3 regions of the Rhodococcus sovatensis genome follow, and region 3 is predicted to be linked to each of the others. Evidence: predicted binding sites of a transcription regulator. Region 3 holds the regulator's gene; each other region holds the start of a gene.
The links. Region 3 encodes HspR, which represses chaperone genes until heat shock. Its sites were predicted from a motif close to ANNTGAGTNNNNNNNACTCANNT; they were not measured.

Region 1: a site for HspR is predicted at 2,734-2,756, ahead of clpB (ATP-dependent chaperone ClpB). Genes of this name have one in related genera too.
Region 2: a site for HspR is predicted at 3,649-3,671, ahead of lon (endopeptidase La). Genes of this name have one in related genera too.

The regions. Positions count from the first base shown of each region.
Region 1 covers NZ_CP147846.1:3,993,054-4,000,334, forward strand. Annotated here, with positions in the region: gene WDS16_RS18575 (DUF5666 domain-containing protein) at 1-30, opposite strand, end outside; gene clpB (ATP-dependent chaperone ClpB) at 131-2,677, opposite strand; gene WDS16_RS18585 (globin domain-containing protein) at 2,877-4,040, shown strand; gene WDS16_RS18590 (acyl-CoA synthetase) at 4,070-5,626, opposite strand; gene WDS16_RS18595 (LLM class F420-dependent oxidoreductase) at 5,651-6,676, opposite strand; gene WDS16_RS18600 (Zn-ribbon domain-containing OB-fold protein) at 6,744-7,281, shown strand, end outside.
Region 2 covers NZ_CP147846.1:5,045,040-5,052,320, forward strand. Annotated here, with positions in the region: gene WDS16_RS23530 (alpha/beta fold hydrolase) at 1-737, opposite strand, end outside; gene WDS16_RS23535 (winged helix-turn-helix transcriptional regulator) at 820-1,458, shown strand; gene WDS16_RS23540 (TDT family transporter) at 1,544-2,686, shown strand; gene WDS16_RS23545 (putative protein N(5)-glutamine methyltransferase) at 2,803-3,576, shown strand; gene lon (endopeptidase La) at 3,688-6,024, shown strand; gene WDS16_RS23555 (ABC transporter ATP-binding protein) at 6,059-7,281, shown strand, end outside.
Region 3 covers NZ_CP147846.1:5,605,482-5,612,762, forward strand. Annotated here, with positions in the region: gene WDS16_RS26195 (Pro-kumamolisin, activation domain family protein) at 1-236, shown strand, start outside; gene dnaK (molecular chaperone DnaK) at 539-2,380, shown strand; gene grpE (nucleotide exchange factor GrpE) at 2,377-3,045, shown strand; gene dnaJ (molecular chaperone DnaJ) at 3,077-4,252, shown strand; gene WDS16_RS26215 (heat shock protein transcriptional repressor HspR) at 4,252-4,653, shown strand; gene WDS16_RS26220 (nitric oxide synthase oxygenase) at 4,918-6,057, opposite strand; gene WDS16_RS26225 (FAD-binding oxidoreductase) at 6,402-7,281, shown strand, end outside.

The sequences.
Region 1 (7,281 bases), 1.6 Mb from region 3:
CCGTTCGCGCGGATCTTCCGGGTAAGTCATGTATCGAGGGTACGTCCCCACAGTCATGGCGCGCGGTAGACGAACTCCACACTCGCGCGAGAAACACCGGGTGTTTCTCGCGCGGGTGTGGAGCGGGACGCTAACCCAAGACCAACCCGTCCCCGTCCGGGCTGACGTTCACCGACACGACATCGCCGTCGCGAACCTCACCGGCCAGCAACAGCTTCGCCAACTGATCACCGATGGCCTGCTGGATCAGCCTGCGCAACGGACGAGCACCGTAGAGCGGGTCGTAACCGCGGGCGGCGAGCCACAACTTCGCCGGCGAGGTCACGTCGAGCGTCAGTCTGCGCGTCGCCAGCCGCTTCGCCAGGAAGCCGAGTTGGATGTCGACGATGGATTCCAACTGCTCCTCCGACAGCGAGTCGAACACCACGACGTCGTCGAGTCGGTTGACGAACTCCGGCTTGAATGCACGCCGGACAGCGTCCATCACCTCCTCCTTCGATCCGCCCGCACCGAGGTTCGAGGTGAGGATCAGGATCGTGTTCCGGAAATCGACCGTTCGGCCCTGCCCGTCGGTCAACCTGCCCTCGTCGAGCACCGCCAACAGGATGTCGAAGACATCCGGGTGGGCCTTCTCGACCTCGTCGAACAGCACCACGGTGTACGGACGTCTGCGAACTGCTTCGGTGAGCTGACCGCCCGCCTCGTACCCGACGTAGCCGGGAGGGGCACCGACTAGCCGTGCGACAGCGTGCTTTTCGCTGTACTCACTCATATCGATCCGAACCATCGCTCGTTCGTCGTCGAACAGGAAGTCCGCGAGCGACTTCGCAAGTTCGGTTTTGCCTACGCCGGTGGGACCGAGCAACAGGAAGGATCCCGTCGGACGGTTCGGGTCGGCGACGCCTGCACGAGACCGCCGGACTGCGTCCGACACCGCTTGTACGGCATCTTTCTGGCCGACGACACGCTTGCCCAGCTCGTCTTCCATACGCAGGAGCTTGGCGGTTTCGCCCTCCAGCATTCGGCCGGCGGGGATACCTGTCCAGGCTGCGACGACATCGGCGACGTCGTCCGGGCCGACCTCCTCCTTGAGCATGACATCGCCCTGCTTCGGCGAGGCTTCGGTCTTCTGCGCGAGTTCTTTCTCCAACGTCGGGATTCGCCCGTAGCGAAGCTCGGCGGCCTTGCCCAGGTCGCCGTCGCGCTCGGCACGCTCGGACTCGCCGCGGAGGTTTTCGAGCTCCTCCTTCAGAACGCGCACCGAATCGATGGCATTCTTCTCGTTCTGCCAGCGAGTACTGAGCTGATTCAGCTTCTCCTGGCTGTCGGCGAGTTCCGCGCGTAGCTTGTCCAGCCGTGCTTTCGACGCCTCGTCGGTCTCCTTCTCGAGCGCCATCTCTTCGATCTCGAGACGACGGACGGCCCGCTCGACCTCGTCGATCTCGACGGGACGTGAGTCGATCTCCATGCGGAGCCTCGACGCAGCCTCGTCGACCAGGTCGATGGCCTTGTCCGGGAGGAACCTCGAGGTGATGTAGCGGTCGGACAGGGTCGCGGCCGACACCAGAGCGGAGTCCGTGATGCGGACACCGTGGTGCACCTCGTAACGCTCCTTGAGACCGCGCAGGATTCCGACGGTGTCCTCGACAGACGGTTCACCGACGTACACCTGCTGGAATCGACGTTCGAGCGCGGCGTCCTTCTCGACGTACTTGCGGTACTCCTCCAAGGTCGTCGCGCCGACCAGCCGCAGTTCGCCTCGGGCGAGCATCGGCTTGATCATGTTGCCCGCGTCCATGGCCGACTCACCGGTCGCGCCGGCACCGACGATAGTGTGCAACTCGTCGATGAACGTGATGACCTGGCCCGCGGAGTTCTTGATGTCGTCGAGCACGGCCTTGAGCCGTTCCTCGAACTCACCGCGATACTTGGCTCCCGCGACCATCGAACCGAGATCGAGCGATACGACGGTCTTTCCGCGCAGACTCTCCGGCACGTCACCGGCGACGATGCGCTGCGCGAGACCTTCGACGATGGCGGTCTTGCCGACGCCGGGTTCGCCGATCAGAACAGGGTTGTTCTTGGTGCGGCGAGACAGAACCTGTACGACGCGTCGGATCTCGGTGTCGCGTCCGATGACCGGATCGAGCTTGCCTTCGCGCGCTTGCGCGGTCAGATCGGTGCTGTACTTCTCCAACGCTTGGTACGTGCTCTCGGGGTCTGCACTGGTGACGCGGGCGCTGCCGCGGACCGTCTGGAAGGCGTCGCGCAACTCGTCAGCACTTGCACCGCGGCCGGTCAGGAGCTTGGCGACGTCGGAGTCGCCCGTCGCAAGACCGACCATCAGGTGCTCGGTGGAGACGAACTCGTCGTCGAGCTCGGTTGCGAGGCTCTGGGCGGTGGTGATCGCGGCGAGTGCTTCGCGCCCGAGTTGCGGCGTTGTCGTCGATCCCGTAGCGGACGGAAGGCGGTCGACCAGTGTCTGTGCTTCACTGCGCACCGCAGCTGGATCGACGCCGACAGCCTTCAACAACGGGGAGGCGATGCCGTCGGTCTGATCGAGCAACGCCACCAACAAGTGCGCCGGACGGATATCCGGGTTTCCGGCCGCGGACGCGGCCTGCAGAGCTGCGCTGAGCGCAGCCTGCGTCTTCGTGGTGGGAGTGAAACTGTCCACCGGTCACCTTCTTTCTGCGGAGAAGAACTTCATGTCGATGGGTACAACGTTACAAAGGTTGAGTCTGTTCCGCTCAACTTAAGAAATATTGCCGGGAGCCTTCACCGGTCGACTCGCAGCAGCATGGCCACGTGAGTGCAAACGCGATACCCTCGGGCGGTCTACTTCGGAACCGTCTAGCAATGGCGGAGGTTGATCGATGCTCGATGCGCGAACTATTTCCCTGGTTCGCGCCGGTTTCAAGTCCGTTCTGGCGGCTGATGACGGACCGGCGCACCTCGCGCGGTCCTTCTACGCCCAATTGTTCGTCGCGCATCCCGAGTTTCGGTCCTACTTTCCCGCATCGATGGATGAGCAACGGGACCACTTCGTTCGAGCATTGGCGTACGTCTTCGACAACCTGGACAAGGACGACCGCGTCGAGTCGTTTCTTCGACAACTCGGACGCGATCACCGCAAGCACGGGATCGACGGATCACATTTCCGCGCAGGTGGGTCGGCCCTGATCGCAGCGTTCCGCAACTTCGTCGGCAACGAAGTGTGGACGGACGAGGTAGAAGGCGCATGGCACAGGACCCTTGCATTCGTCACCGACAACATGGCCGTCGCAGCGGACTCCGATGAACTTCCGCCCTACTGGGGTGCGACCATCGTCGAGCATCAGCGCGTGCTCGACGACCTGGCGATCGTTCGACTTCAGGTCGACGAGGGCATCCACTACTTTCCCGGCCAGTACGTCAGCGTGCAGATTCCGCAGCGTCCGAAACTGTGGCGCTACCTCTCCCCAGCGATACCGTGCAACCCTCAGGGCGAGATCGAATTTCATGTCCGACGCGTGTCCGGTGGCTGGGTCAGCCCAGCAATCGTCACCGAGTCGGTCGTCGGCGATCGCTGGGCCATCAGCCCTCCACTGGGCGGACTACAGGTCGATCGCAGCCTCCGAGACGACGTACTGATGATCGCGGGCGGCACCGGTTTGGCGCCGCTCCGCGCACAGATCATGGAGATGGCGCGATACAGCCGCAATCCCCGTGTCCATCTCTTCGTGGGCGGCACCTTTCCGCGGGACCTCTACGACATGCACACCTTGTGGCAACTGTCGCTGTCCAATCCCTGGCTAACCGTCGTTCCGGTCACGGAGGAGGAAGAAGACCCCTGGTGGCACACCACAGGGACGCACGAACTGCCGTGGGGAATGCACCACCGACTGCACGGACCGATAGGCAAAGTGGTCACTCAGTTCGGATCGTGGGCGGATCGCCAGATCCAGATCTGCGGCTCGCCGTCCATGGTTCGAACGACCATCTACGCGCTGCGCAAAGTCGGCACTCCAATGCAGCACGTGCAGCACGATCCGCTGTAATCGGCCAGTCCATCTGGGCGCTCCGCGCCCTAAATGTTCGCGCGGCCCTGCCAGTACGGATCACGAAGCTTGCGCTTGTACAGCTTTCCGTTCGGATCGCGCGGTAGCTCGTCGGTGTAGTCGACGGATTTCGGGAGCTTGAATTTGGCCAGCCGCTCCCGCGCGAACACCATGATCTCCTCGGTCAGCTCCTCGCTCGGCTCGACGCCCACCTCAGGCTGCACGACGGCTTTGATCTCCTCACCCCAATCGGCATGCGGGACACCGAAGACCGCAACATCGGCCACCTTCGGGTGAGTGATCAACTCACCTTCTATCTCGGCGGGATAGATGTTCACTCCACCCGAGATGATCATGTCGGACTTGCGATCACACAGAAACAGATACCCGTCCTCGTCCAGGTAGCCGATATCACCGAGCGTGAACAGATCCCCGACGCGTGACTCCGCGGTCTTCTTCTTGTCGTGGTGATATTCAAAGCTGGACCCGCCCATCCGCATGTACACCTGACCGGGTGTACCGACGGGAAGCTCGCTGCCGTCGTCGCCGAGCACCTTGACCACCGAATTCGGCCATGCAGTGCCGACGGAACCCGGTTTGCGCAGCCACTCCTCACCGGAAATGACTGTGCCCCCACCCTCTGTCGCCGCGTAGTACTCGGTGACGACCGGACCCCACCACTCGAGCATCCGCCGTTTCACCTCCTGCGGACACGGCGCAGCTCCGTGGATCATCACCCGCAGCGAGGACACGTCGTACTTCGCGCGGACTTCCTCCGGCAATGCAAGCAGTCGATGGAACTGCGTCGGGACCATATGGCTGTGCGTGACGCGATGCCGGTCGATCAGCGCGAGCATCTCTTCCGGATCCCACCGATCCATCAGAACTACTTTGTGCCCCAGCTGAATCGAGATCGCGACGAAATTCAGCACCGCAGTGTGATAGAGCGGCGAGCCGCAGATGTGGACGTGATCGTCGAACGGTTTGATCCCGAAGATCCCGAAGAATCCGCTCGACGCCAGGGGCACCTGGTCCGGATCTGCGCCGGTGAGCGGGCGTCTTACACCTTTCGGCTTTCCGGTCGTGCCCGACGTGTAGAGCATCGGTCCACCGGCGGTGAGAATGTCGGGTCGCTCGTCGGAACCGCCGAGATCGCGCAGCGGCGTGAACCCGTCGATCGATCCGACCGAGAACCTGCCCGGGACGCCTGCCTCGTCGGCAGCCTGACGAGCGGCGTCGGCGAAACGCTCCGATGCGACAAAGGCTTTCGCTTCGCTGTCCTTCAAGATGTACGCGACCTCAGGTCCGGTGAGATGCCAGTTGACCGCGACGATGTAGAGACCGGTCTGGAACGCTGCGAAGTAGAACGCTACGAGATCGGCGCTGTTGTGCAGCATCATCACCACGCTGTCGCCGGGTTGCAGCCCCATGTCCTGCAGCCCCCGACCGTACTTGTTGGCGTCGGAGACCAACTCGCCGTATGTGTAGCTCACGCCACCCGATTGGCCGGCGTCGACCAATGCAATCCGGTCCGGCTCCTCGGCCGCGATGTTCCAGAGTCCACCCGTTCGCGTCGCAGTCGTCATGCCCTCAATCTAGAACGTGTTCTACTAGTTGAGCAAGGCCCCCAAGGCGGTCACTTCCGACGCAGTGCGCGCCGTAACCAACAACATCGTCACTCCGGCATCCTCCCAGCGCTTCACTTCGCGACGGGCATGGTCGGCGTCGCCGATGATCATCGTCTCGGCCACCATGTCGTCGGGCACGATAGCCGCGGCCTCGGCTTTGCGGCCGGACATGAACAGTCGTCCGATCTCGTCGACCTCGCGCTCGTACCCCATTCGGCGGTAGACCTGCGCATGGAAGTTGAGCTCCGGTGCGCCCATGCCACCGACGTACAACGCGATCGTGGGCTTGAGCTCGGCGATTGCCGCCGCTCGGTCGTCGGTGAGAACCACCTGACAGGTTGCGGCGATCTCGAAATCCTTCCGGGTCCGCCGAGCTCCCGCACGCGCGAACCCTTCGTCGAGCCACGTGTCGTACATCGGCGCCAGCCGCGGGGAATAGTAGATCGCAAGCCAACCGTCGGCGATCTCCGCCGTCAATGCCACGTTCTTGGGCCCCTCCGCCCCCAGCCAAATCGGCAGGTCCGCGCGAAGCGGATGCGTGATCGGCTTGAGCGCCTTACCCAGTCCAGTCCCGCCGGCAGGAAGCCGATAGTGCGGTCCGTCGCTGGTCACCGGAGCTTCGCGCGCGAGAACCTGACGCACGATGTCGACGTATTCGCGCGTGCGCGCCAATGGTTTTGCGAACGGCTGCCCGTACCACCCCTCGACGACCTGCGGCCCGGACACACCGAGGCCGAGAATGGCGCGGCCGCCGCTCAGGTGGTCGAGCGTGAGCGCGTGCATCGCACAGCTCGTCGGCGTACGAGCCGACAGCTGCGCCACCGAGGTCCCCAACTTCACTGTCGTCGTCCGCGACCCCCACCACGCAAGCGGGCCGAATGCATCGGATCCCCACGATTCAGCGGCGAAGATGGCGTCGAATCCCGCCGACTCCGCCGCGTCGACGAGCTCCCCGACCCCCGACGGCGGCTGCGCGCCCCAGTATCCGAGCTGCAATCCGAACTTCATTTCGCACGCCTTCCATCAGACCACCCTTGCCACCATAATAAGAACCTGTTCTACTAAAAATGTGACTATGGTGAACACACCACTCAGCGCACCTCTGAACAACGCCTTCGATTACACCCGCTCGGTCGGGCCCACAATCGGAGAGTTCTTGACGGGCTTGCGCCGCAAACAGATCATCGGCGGACGCGGAAGCGACGGGAGGGTGTACGTACCACCTCCCGAATTCGACTCGGCCACAAAAGAACCGACAACCGATTTCGTCGACGTCGGATCGTCCGGCACCGTCGTGTCGTGGTCATGGGTACCTGTGCCGTACGAAGGGCAGCCGCTCGATCACCCCTTTGCCTTCGCCCTGATCCAGCTCGACGGAGCCGACACTGCGCTACTGCATGCCGTCGACGCCGGTTCGTCGGCGAACATGTCGACGGGGATGCGTGTCCACGCTCGTTGGGCAGAGGATCGGGTAGGCGACATCCATGACGTAGCATTCTTCGAACCTGGAGAGGGCAACGACCAACCTGATTCCGGTTCTGATCCCGGTGCCGAGCCTGTCGCCATGATCACCACCCCGGTCCGGCTGCAGTACACGCATTCCGCGTCGGCCG
Region 2 (7,281 bases), 560 kb from region 3:
ATGTCGGCGTCACCCCACACGACAAGCGTCGGCATGGTGGCCAAGCCGACGAGGCCGGCCTCCACCTCTTCGAAGAAGGCCCGGCTGGCGAGAACTCGACTGGGAAGTACTGCGGATGCCTGCCGGCGCTCCGAGGTGTCGAGTGCCTTCCGGTAGTGGGACATCTCGGCTGCGGTCAGCTTTCGTCGTCGATGGCCAATGGGGATGAAGGCGCTGACGAGGAGGTTGAATCGCCGGACCAAGAAGCGAATTGGGAGTCCGCCGTTGATCCGCGAGAATGCCTCGAAGTGGACGATTCCGTTGACCGGCCACGCCCATGTATTGACGAGTATCAGCCGAACGAAGACGCCGGGGCGTCTCTGTGCAGCGGCTAGGCCGATCGGCCCGCCCCAATCCTGTCCGACCAGAGTGACCCCTTCGAGGCCGAGGGCGTCGACAAACGCGGTGACCACATCTGCGTGTTCCTCGGGCAGGTAGCGGTAACCGGGACCTGGGGTGGACAGTCCGAATCCTGGGTAGTCGAGTGCGACACAACGGAAGTCGTCGGACAGTGCGCTGATCACGTCGCGAAAGAGGAACGACCACGTCGGGTTTCCGTGCAGCAGTAGGAGGGTGGGACCGGCCCCTTCATCGACGTAGTGGATGGTGTGTCCATCGATATCGACGAAGCGACTTTCGAACGGGAACAGATCGTCGTCGACCCAGTCGGGTCGAACGCTCTTGGTGGTGTCGGCCACGTCGGACCCTCCCGGATCGTACGTCAAGGTAGGCTTTAATATCACACACCTACTTGACTTTCTCAAGCGATAGGATGGCTCGATGCGTACCTACGGCCAATACTGTGGGCTCGCCCGCTCCCTCGAGGTGGTCGGCGATCGATGGAATTTGCTCATCGTCCGGCAACTCCTCGTCGCACCCGCCCGCTACCGTGATCTGGTCGACGGGCTCCCCGGCATTGCGACCAACCTGTTGGCCGATCGGCTTCGGGACCTCGAGTCCTCGGGCGTGGTCGAGCGGCGACTGGCAGGGGCTGGCAGCGTCGTCGAGTACCTTCTGACGCCGTGGGGTTCCGAGTTGCGCGAGCCGATCGAAAGTCTCATCCGTTGGTCCACCCCATTGATGGTCCGTGGCCCTGCGGACGATGCGTTCCGGCCCGAATGGCTAGCCCTCGCAGTCCCTGCCCTGCTGGAAAAGAGGGTCAAGCCCCGCCGCGCAGCGACTGTCGGTCTCGACATCGGCGGGCAGCCGTTGCAACTCCGCGTGACACGCGCAGGCTTCGAGGTCGGACCGCAGCTCGGCCCCCAGGATGGCCACCGGCTCGATGCCACCGTCCGAGCGGACCCCGCGTACGTCCTCGGTCTCGCCGCCGGCGCTCTCACGTTGGCCGATGCGCGTGCCCTCGGCGTGGTCGAGATCGACGGCGACGAGTCGGCCGTCCGCACCGTCTTCGCTGCTTGAACGCAGGGCTTCACAAATATCGTTTGTGGCCACACAAGTACGAACCATCTACCGCCCGGGGCTGACGGGGACGATCGTGGACTCCATGGTCCAGACACTCCCTACGCGCGGGCCCCGGCTACTCCAGAGCGAACTCCACCGCCCCGGCCGAGTGTTCGAACACATCACTCCCAACTGGTTTGCGTCGGTGATGGGGACCGGCATCGTTGCCACCGCCGGAGCGACTCTCCCCGTGCACGTACCCGGTCTTCATGCATTCGCGACGGTGGTGTGGTTAATCGCGTCCACCGCGCTCGTCGCACTGTCGGTCGCATTTCTCGTGCACTGGGTTCGTCACCGTCGGAATGCGCGCGCTGCCCTCCACGACCCGGTGATGGTGCAGTTCTACGGCGCCCCGCCGATGGCTTTGCTGACGGTCGGCGCAGGCACGATGCTGCTGGGCAAAGATCTGATCGGCGCCGGAGCAGCGACAACCGTCTTCGCCGTCCTGTGGTCGGCCGGCACCGTCCTGGGGCTGATCACCAGTGTGGCGGTTCCGTACTCGATGATCACCAGGCCCTCCGACGGACAGACGAGACCGCTTCCTGCCTGGCTGATGCCCGTCGTACCGCCGATGGTTTCCGCGTCGACCGGTGCGTTGTTGCTCCCGCACATCGCCGAGGGACAGTGGCGCCTCACGATGCTCGGAGCCTGCTACGCGATGTTCGGGCTGTCTCTGCTCATCGGCATCATGACCATGACGCTGATATACGGACAGCTCCTCGGCGGTGGCGCCCCGCCGGTTCAGGCGGCCCCGACGGTCTGGATCACGCTCGGTCTCATCGGCCAGTCCATCACTGCCGCAAACTTGCTCGGCGCCGACGCAGCTCTGGTGTTCGTCGGCCCGGACTCCGGAGTCGGCCCTGACAACGCTGTCGCCACCGGGCTCGAGATCTTCGGCATCGTCTACGGGTTCATCATGGGCGGATTGGGTTTCCTGATGTTCTGCCTCGCGCTGGCGCTGACGGTGCATTCCTCCCGACGAGGGCTGTCGTTCTCGTTGACGTGGTGGTCGTTCACCTTCCCGGTCGGTACCTGCGTCACCGGTGCGGCGGCGTTGGCGGCGGCTACTGGATCCACGGCGTTGGTCGGACTCGCCGCGGTCCTCTACGTACTCCTTCTCGCGGCCTGGGTCACGGTAGCGACCCGGACGGCGCATGGGTCGCTACGGGGCGAACTACTGGGTTAGAGTGCATTCGATCGAATCGAAGAGGAGGTGCTACCCGTGGACCGTTGTTCAAGTTGGGCGCTCCTTTTCCTTCCGGCCCGGTAGGAGAGCGCCCCAGGCGCTCGAAAGGCTGCTCGATGCCTCATCCTCGCTCTCTCCCGGCCGTCACTCGCACTCTTCGATCGGCAGGGTGCGTATTCGCCGAATCAGAAGCCGAGCTACTCGTCGACACGTTTGTCGGTGACGATCTCGAACACGCAGTTGCACAACGTATCCTCGGTACTCCGCTGGAACAAATTCTCGGCTGGGCCGAATTCTGCGGTCTGCGAATCGTCGTCGAACCGGGAGTGTTCGTGCCGAGGAGGCGAACCGAACTCCTCGTACGACTGGCCGCGGCGTCGACGCCGCACACCGTCGTCGATATCTGTTGTGGTTCAGGGGCAGTCGGCGCTGCCCTTGCGCATGTACTCGACGGCCTCGAGCTGCATGCTTCCGATATCGATCCCGCGGCCGTACGGTGTGCCCGCCGCAACGTCGAGCCTGTGGGAGGGCACGTGTACGCGGGTGATCTATACGCGCCTCTTCCGGAGGAACTCCGAGGCCGCGTCGATGTTGTCGCCGCAAATGCCCCCTATGTCCCCACCGACGCCATCGGCTCGATGCCGCCCGAAGCGCGGGATCACGAGCCGAGAGTGGCACTCGACGGTGGCGTCGACGGACTCGACGTGCAGCGCAGGGTCGCCTCCGACGCCGCCCGGTGGCTGGCGCCGAACGGACGCCTCCTCATCGAGACCAGCGTTCGGCAGTCCGAGCGCACCGCGCAGATCGTCGTTGCGGCTGGATTCGACGTCGATATCGTGCACGCCGACGAGCTCGACGGCACAGTAGTGATCGGGAGAAGATCCGCCTGAGCCTGATTGAAACGGTGTAATTCTGCTGACGGAGAACACCGCCACCTCGGGGAACACCACTGACGGGAAACAAGTTGAGTCCCCATAGCTCAACTTCCTGGAGGTGTCTTCATGTCCGAACCCATCCGCCTACCCGTCCTGTTCCTGACCGACCCTGTCGTGCTTCCTGGCATGGTCGTGCCGGTACAGCTGGACGAAGCCGCCCGCGCCGCCATCGACGCCGCCGGCATTTCCTCCGACGCACCGTCGGGCGGAGGCAAGCTGCTCGTCGCGCCGCGCCTCGACGATCGCTACGCCTCCTACGGTGTCATCGCGTCCGTCGTCCAGATGGGTCGTCTCGCGACGGGAGAACCGGCGGCCGTCATCAAGGCCGAACAACGTGCCCACATCGGCCACGGGGTCAGCGGCCCCGGTGCCGCACTGTGGGTCGAAGCCGACGTCGTGGCCGAATCGGAGGCCGACGCTCGGACCACCGACCTCGCTCGCGAGTACAAGCAGCTCGTCGTCGCCATGCTCCAGCGGCGCGACGCCTGGCAGGTCATCGACTCGGTCAACAAACTCGTCGAGCCCGGGGCTATCGCTGACACAGCCGGTTACGCCTCGTACCTTACGGACGTGCAGAAGCGCGAGTTGCTCGAAACACCGGACGTCGGTGAGCGTTTGACGATGCTGATCGACTGGACGAAGTCGCACCTCGCCGAAGTGGAGGTGAACGACAAGATCTCCAGCGACGTTCGCGACGGAATGGAGAAGACGCAGAAAGAATTCCTGCTCAGGCAGCAACTCGCGGCGATCCGGAAGGAACTCGGCGAGGACGAACCCGACGGTGCGGACGACTACCGCGGCCGCGTCGAAGCAGCAGACCTGCCGGAGAAGGTGCGGGAGGCCGCAATGCGCGAGGTCGGCAAACTCGAACGCTCGAGTGATCAAAGCCCGGAATCCGGTTACATCCGAACGTGGTTGGACACCGTGCTCGATCTCCCATGGAACGTGGCCACCACCGACGAGACCGATATCGTCGCCGCACGGGCAATTCTCGACGCCGATCATCATGGTCTCGACGACGTGAAAGACCGCATCGTCGAATTCCTCGCGGTGCGTGCACGACGCGCCGAGCGTGGTCTCCAACTCGTCGGGGGCCGTGGGTCGGGCGCCGTCATGGTCTTGGCCGGACCGCCCGGCGTCGGTAAGACCTCTCTCGGCGAATCGGTTGCGCGAGCATTGGGCCGCAAGTTCGTTCGCGTTGCGCTCGGCGGTGTCCGTGATGAGGCGGAGATTCGTGGACACCGTCGCACCTACGTCGGAGCGTTGCCGGGTCGTATCGTTCGCGCGATCGGAGAGGCGGGATCGATGAACCCCGTCGTGCTCCTCGACGAGATCGACAAGGTCGGTTCGGACTACCGCGGCGATCCGAGTGCCGCTCTGCTCGAAGTCCTCGATCCCGCACAGAATCACACGTTCCGTGATCACTACCTGGACCTGGATCTCGATCTGTCCGATGTGGTGTTCCTGGCTACAGCCAACGTGATCGAACAGATCCCGCCCGCGCTGTTGGACCGCATGGAACTCGTCCCCATCGACGGATACACCGAGGACGACAAAGTCGCTATCGCACGGAACTACCTGCTTCCACGTCAGTTGAACAGGGCTGCAGTCAATTCCGACGAGGTCGACGTCACCGACGGCGCTCTCCGCAAGATTGCAGCCGACTACACCCGCGAGCCAGGTGTGCGGCAGTTCGAGCGTCTTCTTGCGAAGGCGCTGCGGAAGGCGGCAACGAAGCTCGCGACCGAATCCGGCCCGTTGCACGTCGACGAAGCAGGCCTCGTCGACTATCTAGGGAGGCCGCGGTTCACGCCGGACGTTCACGAACGCACGGAAGTACCGGGTGTAGCAACAGGTCTCGCCGTGACCGGGCTCGGTGGTGACGTCTTGTTCATCGAAGCCGCCTCCACAGAGGGAAAGCCGGAGTTGGTGCTCACCGGACAGCTCGGTGACGTCATGAAGGAGTCGGCGCAGATCGCACTGTCCTACGTACGTTCGCACGCAGCGGACTTCGGCGTCGATCCAGATGCGCTGGAGCGCAGCATTCACGTTCACGTTCCTGCCGGTGCTGTCCCCAAGGACGGGCCGTCGGCGGGCGTCACGATGGTGACGGCTCTGGTATCGATGGCGACCGGACGCCCGGTCCGGTCCGACGTCGGGATGACGGGTGAGGTGACGCTGAACGGGCGGGTGCTGCCGATCGGTGGCGTCAAGCAGAAACTTCTCGCGGCTCAGCGTGCCGGATTGACGACCGTGTTCATTCCTGCCCGGAACGAACCCGATCTCGACGACGTGCCGGCCGAGGTACTGAGTGCGCTCGACGTGCGTCCGATGACTGATGTCGCGGACATTCTTGCCCTCGCACTGGAAGAGCCGGCCGATCTTCTGGAGAAGGTCTCTTGACCTCGAGTGGCGTCGAGGTTCTAGCGTTGTCGACATGAGCATGGAAGTCACTGCCTGGAACCAGATGTATCGGACGATGAACTCGTCCACTCAACAGACGCAGTTCTCGTCTGTCACAGCACGCCGGATACTGCGTTTCGCTCGTCCACACCGCGACAAGCTCGTCGGATTCATGATTCTCAGTGTCGTGCTTGCGGTGTTGGCGGTGGCGACGCCGGTGTTGGCGGGCCGTGTCGTCAACGCGATCGTCGACGGCGATTCGTTCGATGTCGTGCTGCGGCTGTCGCTGCTGATCGCGTTGATCGCCGTCGTCGATGCGGGGTTCGGGCTGCTCAACCGGTGGTTGTCCTCGAACATCGGTGAGGCGCTGATTCTCGACCTTCGGACTGCGGTATTCGATCATGTGCAGCGAATGCCTATCGCGTTCTTCACGAGAACTCGAACCGGGGCGCTCGTGAGCCGGCTGAACAACGACGTCATAGGTGCGCAGCGTGCGTTCAGTGACACGCTGTCCGGCGTCGTCAGCAATTTCGTGACGCTGGTTCTTACGTTGGTCGTCATGATCGGAATATCCTGGCAGATCACGCTTCTGGCGCTGATCATTCTGCCGGTCTTCGTGATACCGGCGAGGCGGATGGGCAGACGCCTTGCGCGTCTCCAACGCGAAGCAGCAGAACATAATTCGGCGATGAGCACCCAGATGACCGAACGGTTTTCGGCTCCGGGAGCAACACTCGTCAAATTGTTCGGGCAACCCGAGGTCGAGTCCGAGGAATTCGCGATCAGAGCTTCTCGCGTGCGCGATATCGGGGTGCGAAGTGCAATGGTGCAGACCGTGTTCGTGACTGCACTGACGCTGGTGTCGGCGTTGGCTCTTGCTGTTGTCTACGGCCTTGGAGGATTCTATGCATTGCGTGGGCAGCTCGATCCGGGCTCCGTTGTGGCGCTGTCACTTCTGCTCACCAGGCTCTATTCTCCACTGACTGCGCTCGCGAGCGCTCGTGTCGAAGTGATGAGTGCGCTCGTCAGCTTCGAGCGGGTGTTCGAGGTGCTCGATCTGGTGCCGCTCATCGAGGACAAGCCCGACGCGGTCGCGGTCCCGGACGGACCGGCATCGGTCGAACTCCGCGACGTCCGCTTCACTTATCCGTCGGCGGACAAGGTCTCGCTTGCCTCGTTGGAGGAGGTCGCGTTGCTCGATTCACGCGGCGGTGACGAAGTTCTGCACGGCGTGTCGTTCGTTGCCGAACCCGGCCA
Region 3 (7,281 bases):
ACGTCGCCACCAACTACGTCGTGCTTCCCGAAGCGCCCGGAGTCATCAACGAAGATGTCATCAAGGCGGGCGAAGGGGTCACGTACACGATTCCGAGCGCCGACGAGGTGTGGCAGTCGCGACCGGGTGGAGCTGCAGTGTTCTCGCCGCAGTTCGACGCCAACTACCCGGACAACGTCGCCTTCGGCCTCCTGAGCATCAACTGCGAGCCGGAGGACGTGCCCGAGGGCGAGTAACCCTAGTTCGGTCCCACCAACTGCGCCGTGACGAGCATCTGCCGTCGCGGCGCAGTGCTGTGCCCTGTGGGGGCCTCCGGCCCCAGTGGCGCGATTGAGTGCATTCCAGTGCACTTATCCGCGCCACTGGAGGCGGAGCCGACCTGCCGGGAACAAATCTGCGAAACCCTCCGTTGTGCACTTCGACAGCCTTGAGTGGATGAGGCTCAAGTCCGAGTTGACAGAAGTTCGAAATGTCTTGCAGACTTGAGCGCAGTTCGCTCAGCTAGGGACTTACCAAGCAACAAACAGGAGGAAACACTATGGCTCGTGCGGTCGGTATCGACCTCGGGACCACCAACTCGGTCGTGTCCGTCCTCGAGGGCGGCGAGCCGGTTGTGGTCGCCAACTCCGAGGGATCACGCACCACCCCGTCGATCGTCGCTTTCGCCAAGAACGGCGAAGTGCTGGTCGGCCAGCCCGCGAAGAACCAGGCGGTTACCAACGTCGACCGCACCATCCGATCCGTGAAGCGCCACATCGGCACGGACTGGAACGTGGAGATCGACGGTAAGAAGTACACGCCACAGGAAATCAGCGCGCGCACGCTACAGAAGCTGAAGCGCGACGCCGAGGCGTACCTGGGCGAGGAAATCACCGACGCGGTCATCACCGTGCCTGCGTACTTCGAGGACGCACAGCGTCAGGCCACCAAGGAAGCCGGCCAGATCGCCGGCCTCAACGTCCTGCGCATCGTCAACGAGCCCACCGCGGCTGCTCTCGCATACGGCCTGGACAAGGGCGACAGCGAGCAGACCATCTTGGTCTTCGACCTCGGCGGCGGCACATTCGACGTCTCCCTGCTGGAAATCGGCGACGGTGTCGTCGAGGTCCGTGCGACCTCGGGTGACAACCACCTGGGCGGCGACGACTGGGACGAGCGCATCGTGACCTGGCTCGTCGACAAGTTCAAGGCTCAGAACGGCATCGATCTGACCAAGGACAAGATGGCCCTGCAGCGTCTCCGTGAGGCTGCCGAGAAGGCGAAGATCGAACTGTCCTCCGGGCAGAGCACCTCGATCAACCTTCCGTACATCACGGTCGACGGCGACAAGAACCCACTGTTCCTCGACGAGCAGCTTTCCCGCTCCGAGTTCCAGAAGATCACCTCCGACCTGCTCGACCGCACTCGTGCGCCGTTCCAGGCAGTGGTCAAGGACTCGGGCATCGCCGTCAAGGACATCGACCACGTCGTGCTCGTCGGCGGTTCGACGCGTATGCCTGCTGTCTCCGAGCTGGTTAAGGAACTCTCCGGTGGACGCGAGCCCAACAAGGGCGTCAACCCGGACGAGGTCGTGGCCGTCGGCGCTGCTCTGCAGGCCGGCGTGCTCAAGGGCGAGGTCAAGGACGTTCTGCTCCTCGACGTCACACCGCTGTCCCTCGGTATCGAGACCAAGGGTGGCGTGATGACCAAGCTCATCGAGCGCAACACCACCATCCCGACCAAGAGGTCCGAGACCTTCACCACCGCTGACGACAATCAGCCGTCGGTGCAGATCCAGGTCTTCCAGGGTGAGCGCGAGATCGCCTCGCACAACAAGCTCCTCGGCTCCTTCGAGCTGACCGAGCTGCCGCCTGCTCCTCGCGGCGTCCCGCAGATCGAGGTCACCTTCGACATCGACGCCAACGGCATCGTGCACGTCACGGCCAAGGACAAGGGCACCGGCAAGGAAAACACGATCAAGATCCAGGACGGCTCCGGCTTGTCCAAGGAAGAGATCGACCGCATGGTCGCCGACGCGGAAGCTCACGCAGACGAGGACAAGGCTCGTCGCGAAGAGGCCGAGGTCCGCAACCAGGCCGAGTCCCTCGTCCACCAGACGGAGAAGTTCGTCAAGGACAACGAGGACAAGGTCGACGCGGAGCTCAAGGGACGCGTCGAGTCGGCCATCGAAGAGGCCAAGTCGGCTCTCGCGGGCAGCGACATCTCGGCAGTGAAGACCGCCGTCGAGAAGCTCTCGACCGAGTCGCAGGCTCTCGGCACCGCCATCTACGAGGCTCAGGCCAAGGAGCAGGGCGGCGCAGAAGGCGATGCACAGGCAGCTGACGACGGTGTCGTCGACGCCGAGGTCGTGGACGAGCCGGTCGACACGGAGAAGAAGTGACCCCCCGCGACACCGAGCAGGATCTGCAGAATACCGAGCAAGAACCGGTCACTTTCGTGGACAAGCGAAAGATCGATCCCGAGACCGGTGCAGCACGGGAAGGGGACGCAGTTCCGGAGCCCTTTGCGGGTACCGGGGCTGCGCCCCAGCCCGGCTCGGTGGACGCGGAGGGATCCGATGTAGTGGCAGTCGAGGGTGAAGTCGAGGAAGACCCGCGGGACACGCAGGTCACCGAGCTCACCGCCGATCTGCAGCGCGTATCGGCCGAGTACGCCAACTACCGGCGTCGCACCGATCGCGAGAAGCAGACAGGTGCCGAGAACGCGAAAGCGTCCGTCATCTCCCAGCTGCTTCCCGTCCTCGACGACCTGGAGCGGGCCCGCCAGCACGGTGATCTCGAAACCGGTCCGCTCAAGGCCGTGGCTGACAAGTTGGCCGGGGTGTTCTCGAACATCGGTCTGAGCACGTTCGGAGCCGTGGGCGACGCCTTCGACCCCGCCATCCACGAGGCCGTCTCCCATGAGGGTGACGGCAGCAGCCCCGTCGTCGGAACGCTGATGCGTCCGGGCTACAAGCTCGGTGAGCGTGTTCTGCGGACCGCGATGGTCGGCGTCGTAGATGATGCTGGACAAGAGTCGGGTGCCGATGCGCCCGACGAGAAGTAAACAGAAATAGCGCGAGAGGAGGAAACGCCCGGTGAGCCAGCGGGAGTGGATCGAGAAGGACTTCTACAAGGAGCTGGGCGTTTCCTCCAGCGCGAGTGCAGAAGAGATCAAGAAGGCCTACCGAAAGTTGGCAAGGGACAACCATCCTGACGCCAACCCCGGCAATGCTGCCGCCGAAGAGAAATTCAAAGCTGTCAGTGAGGCCCACGCGGTCCTTGCCGACCCTGCCAAGCGGACCGAGTACGACGAAGCGAGACGGCTCTTCGCCTCCGGTGGCTTCGGCCGCCAGGGAGGTGGATTCAACCCCAACGCAGGCGGATTCGGCGGCGGTGGTCAGACTTTCGACGTCGGCGACATCTTCGGTCAGGGCGGTGGCGACGGCGGCATCGGAGACCTGTTCGGTGGCCTGTTCAATCGCGGCGGAACACAGCAGCGCCCCGCAGGCACCAGACCCCGGCGTGGCAGCGACGTCGAAACCGAGACCACACTCGGCTTCCGAGAAGCCACGCAGGGTGTGACGGTTCCGCTCAGGCTCACCAGTCCGTCATCGTGCACGACGTGCCACGGCAGCGGAGCAAAGCCAGGAACCAGCCCCCGTGTGTGCCCCAAGTGCAACGGCGCCGGCGTCGTCAACCGCAACCAGGGGGCGTTCGGCTTCAGCGAGCCGTGCGACGACTGCCGCGGAACCGGATCCATCATCGACGACCCGTGCGCGGATTGCCGCGGCAGCGGCGTCCAGAATCGGACCCGCACCATCACCGTTCGAGTGCCACCAGGCGTGTCCGACGGCCAGAAGATCCGGCTCGCAGGTCAAGGCGAGGCGGGACTGCGCGGTGCTCCCTCGGGCGACCTGTACGTCACCGTTCGGGTTCGACCGGACAAGGTGTTCGGCCGCACCGGCGACGACCTCACGGTCACCGTTCCGGTCAGTTACGGCGAGCTTGTACTCGGAACGACTCTGTCGGTTCCGACGCTCGACGGACGGGTCGGTGTGAAGGTTCCGCCCGGCACCGTGGACGGACGAGTCCTGCGAGTGCGCGGTCGTGGCGTGCCGAAGAAGACCGGCAACCCCGGTGATCTCATGGTCACCGTCAAGGTCGCGGTCCCTCAGAAGCTCGACGATCCGGCAACCGAAGCATTGCGGGCGTATCTGGAAGCGGAGAAGGCCAGCGGATTCGATCCGCGGGCAGGATGGGCAGGTGCATGATGCCGGTGCCGCCTGCACCCCCTCCTCCCCAGGGCGATCCTGACGCGCAGGTTTTCGTCATCTCCGTCGCAGCCCAGCTCGCGGGGATGCACGCGCAGACCTTGCGGACCTACGACCGACTCGGGTTGGTGACGCCGCATCGCACCACCGGTGGTGGGCGTCGGTACTCGCCGCGAGACGTCGCGCTGCTCCGCGAGGTTCAGCGGCTGTCGCAGGACGAAGGAGTCAACCTCGCGGGCATCAAGCGCATCATCGAACTGTCCAACCAGGTCGAGGCACTGCAAGCCCGAGTGGGTGAGCTCGCGCAGGAACTGGCGAACGTGCACGCGAGCTATCGTCGCGATCTCGTGCCGGTTCAGCGCAGCGCCCTGGTCGTCTGGAAGCCGCGAAACCAGCGCTGAGCTGCGGCCTAGGTGTGGGCGGCTGGAAGGTGCGCGTTCGGCCGGTTTTGAGACCGAATGAGTCGTTCGGTCACTCGGGGGTCAGCCCGCGAGGTGACCGAATGAGTCGTTCGCTCCCGTGAGGGTCAGCCCGCGCAGGTTCCAGCGAGCGCGCGGGTTGCAACCTGCGCCCCGGCTGGAAGGTGCGCGTCGGGCCCTGGAGGTGACCGAATGAGACATTCGGTCACCGGGAGGGGCGCCGGACGACACCGCACCCCCGACACCTCATGAGAAGGGGCAGCCCGCCGAACCCCTGGCGACGAAATTCGGCCTGATGTCCAGGTCCGGCGGATCGTAGAGCCTGTGGAACGTCGGAGTGATTCCCGACGACATCGGCGGATTCACCCACGACCAATCCGTCGGGCATTCTCGTCCGGCCTGTGCCTCGCGATCGACATGGTCGACGAACTGTTTGGCGACGGTGTGGTGGTCGACCATGTACGCCCCCGCCTCACGGAAGCTGTGGATGACTGCGCGGTTGAGCTCGACGAGCGCACGATCCTTCCAGAGTGTGCGGTCGGAGCTCATGTCGAGACGGAGCTTCTTCGCGATGGTCGGCAGCATGTCGTATCGATCGGTGTCACTGAAGTTTCGTGCGCCGACTTCGGTGTTGACATACCACCCGTTGAACGGCGCGCAGGGATACCGAACGCCCCCGATCTCCAGGTCCATGTTGGAGACTGCTGGGACTGCGTGCCATTTGAGCCCGAGCCCGGCGAACCACCGGTAGTTGGGGTGCTCCAGCGCGACCTCCATCACCAACTCGCGCGGCACCTCGAACCACTGGATCGGCTCGTCGGGCGTCGAGATCATCAACGGGAGGACGTCGAAGGGGGTTCCCTCGCCGCGCCAGCCCAGTCGTGACGCGAGCTCGGTGAGCTCGACGTGCGCGGGGTCGCCGACGATGGTGCCGTCCACGCCCCGGTACCCGGCGTATCGGATCAGCTGCGGACTGATGATCCGATACTCGCGCCCGTCGGGCAACGGCGTCGGGCCGACGGTGACGATGGACTGCAGAGCGCCACCGTTGGTCGCGACTCGTAGGTGCTCGAAGCATGCCTCGGCGATCTCCGCGGCCGTGGTGGCGCGACGCGCGTCGAGCAGCTTGAGTGTGCGCCAGTGCTTGCGTCCGACGCATCGTGCATGGTTTCGCCAGGCGATCTTTGCGCCGATCAGAATTTCCTCGGCCGACTGGACGTACGTTCCGGTGGCTCGGAGTTCGGCCAATGCCTGCGTCGTGCGCTCGGCGGGGAGGTGGCGTAGCTCCGGTAGGTCGAAGAATTCGCGACATTCGGCGAGTCGCCGGGCGAGGAGGGATTCGTCTATCACTGGTTCTTTCAAGCCCACCCCGACAGTGAGAGTCACGATTCGCCTACCCCGTTTCGATTGGCATCAGTCCGATCTTGATCGACGCTGCGAATCCTAGGGCCTCGAACAACTACTGGAAAGGCCGAATGCGGATGCGGGGCAATCGGTTTCGATCGGGCAGTTGGTTACGACGTCCGTTTCGGGCAATGTGACGGTTACTGCCGCGTGAATCCGACGGTCGAATTTTCTCGATACGTCAGTGTGCGAGAGCTGGGCTAGACTCCCAGGCAATTGCAGCGATTGCCGTGCTCGGCGTTGCGCGCTGGCTGTCGAACGCCTTCAATCACACGTAGGCGAGCTGAAGGCTGCTTGGCCTGAAGGTGGATAGGGGTTTTCGAGAGATGGATGCTCGAGCAATTTCGCTTGTGCGAACGACGTTCAAGGCCGTCGCGGCTGTGGAGGGCGGGCCCGAGAAGCTGACGCGTTCTTTCTACGCAATTCTCTTCGCTCGACATCCTGCTGTCCGCGACTTCTTTCCAGCCTCGATGGTGACGCAGCGCGACAAGCTGGTGACGGCCATCGCATATGCGATCGACCAATTGGAAGATCTCGATCGGCTGCTGCCGTTTCTCGCGCAATTGGGGCGGGACCATCGCAAGTACGGCATCGTCGACGCCCACTATGCGGCCGTCGGCGATGCTCTGATCACTGCCCTCGAGCAGTTCGCCGGCAACGAGATCTGGACGGAAGAGGTAGACGCGGCCTGGCGCGACGTCATCTCGGTCATGGCCGGAACGATGATCGAAGCCGCCGAGGCCGACGACGGGCCTCCGGTGTGGCAGGGAACGGTCGTCGATCACATTCGAGTGCTCGACGACGTCTCGGTCATCAGGTTGAAGCTCGACGAACCGTTGGACTACAGCGCAGGTCAGTATGTAAGCGTCTCCATTCCGAGCAGACCTCGCATGTGGCGATACCTGTCGCCGGCGATCCCAGCGAACTCGGCAGGCGAAATCGAGTTCCACATTCGACGAGTCTCCGGCGGCTGGGTCAGCCCGGCACTGGTCGCGAGCACCGCGGTGGGTGATCGGTGGACCGTCGGATCTCCGTTGGGCACCATGACACGGCACACCGCGGGGGGACGCGACCGGCTGCTGATCGCGTCGGGCACCGGCATTGCACCGGTGCGGGCACAGCTGATGGAGATGGCGAGCCGAACCGACAACCCGCGTGTGCACGTGTTCTACGGTGGCCGCTACCCGTGCGACTTGTACGACCTGC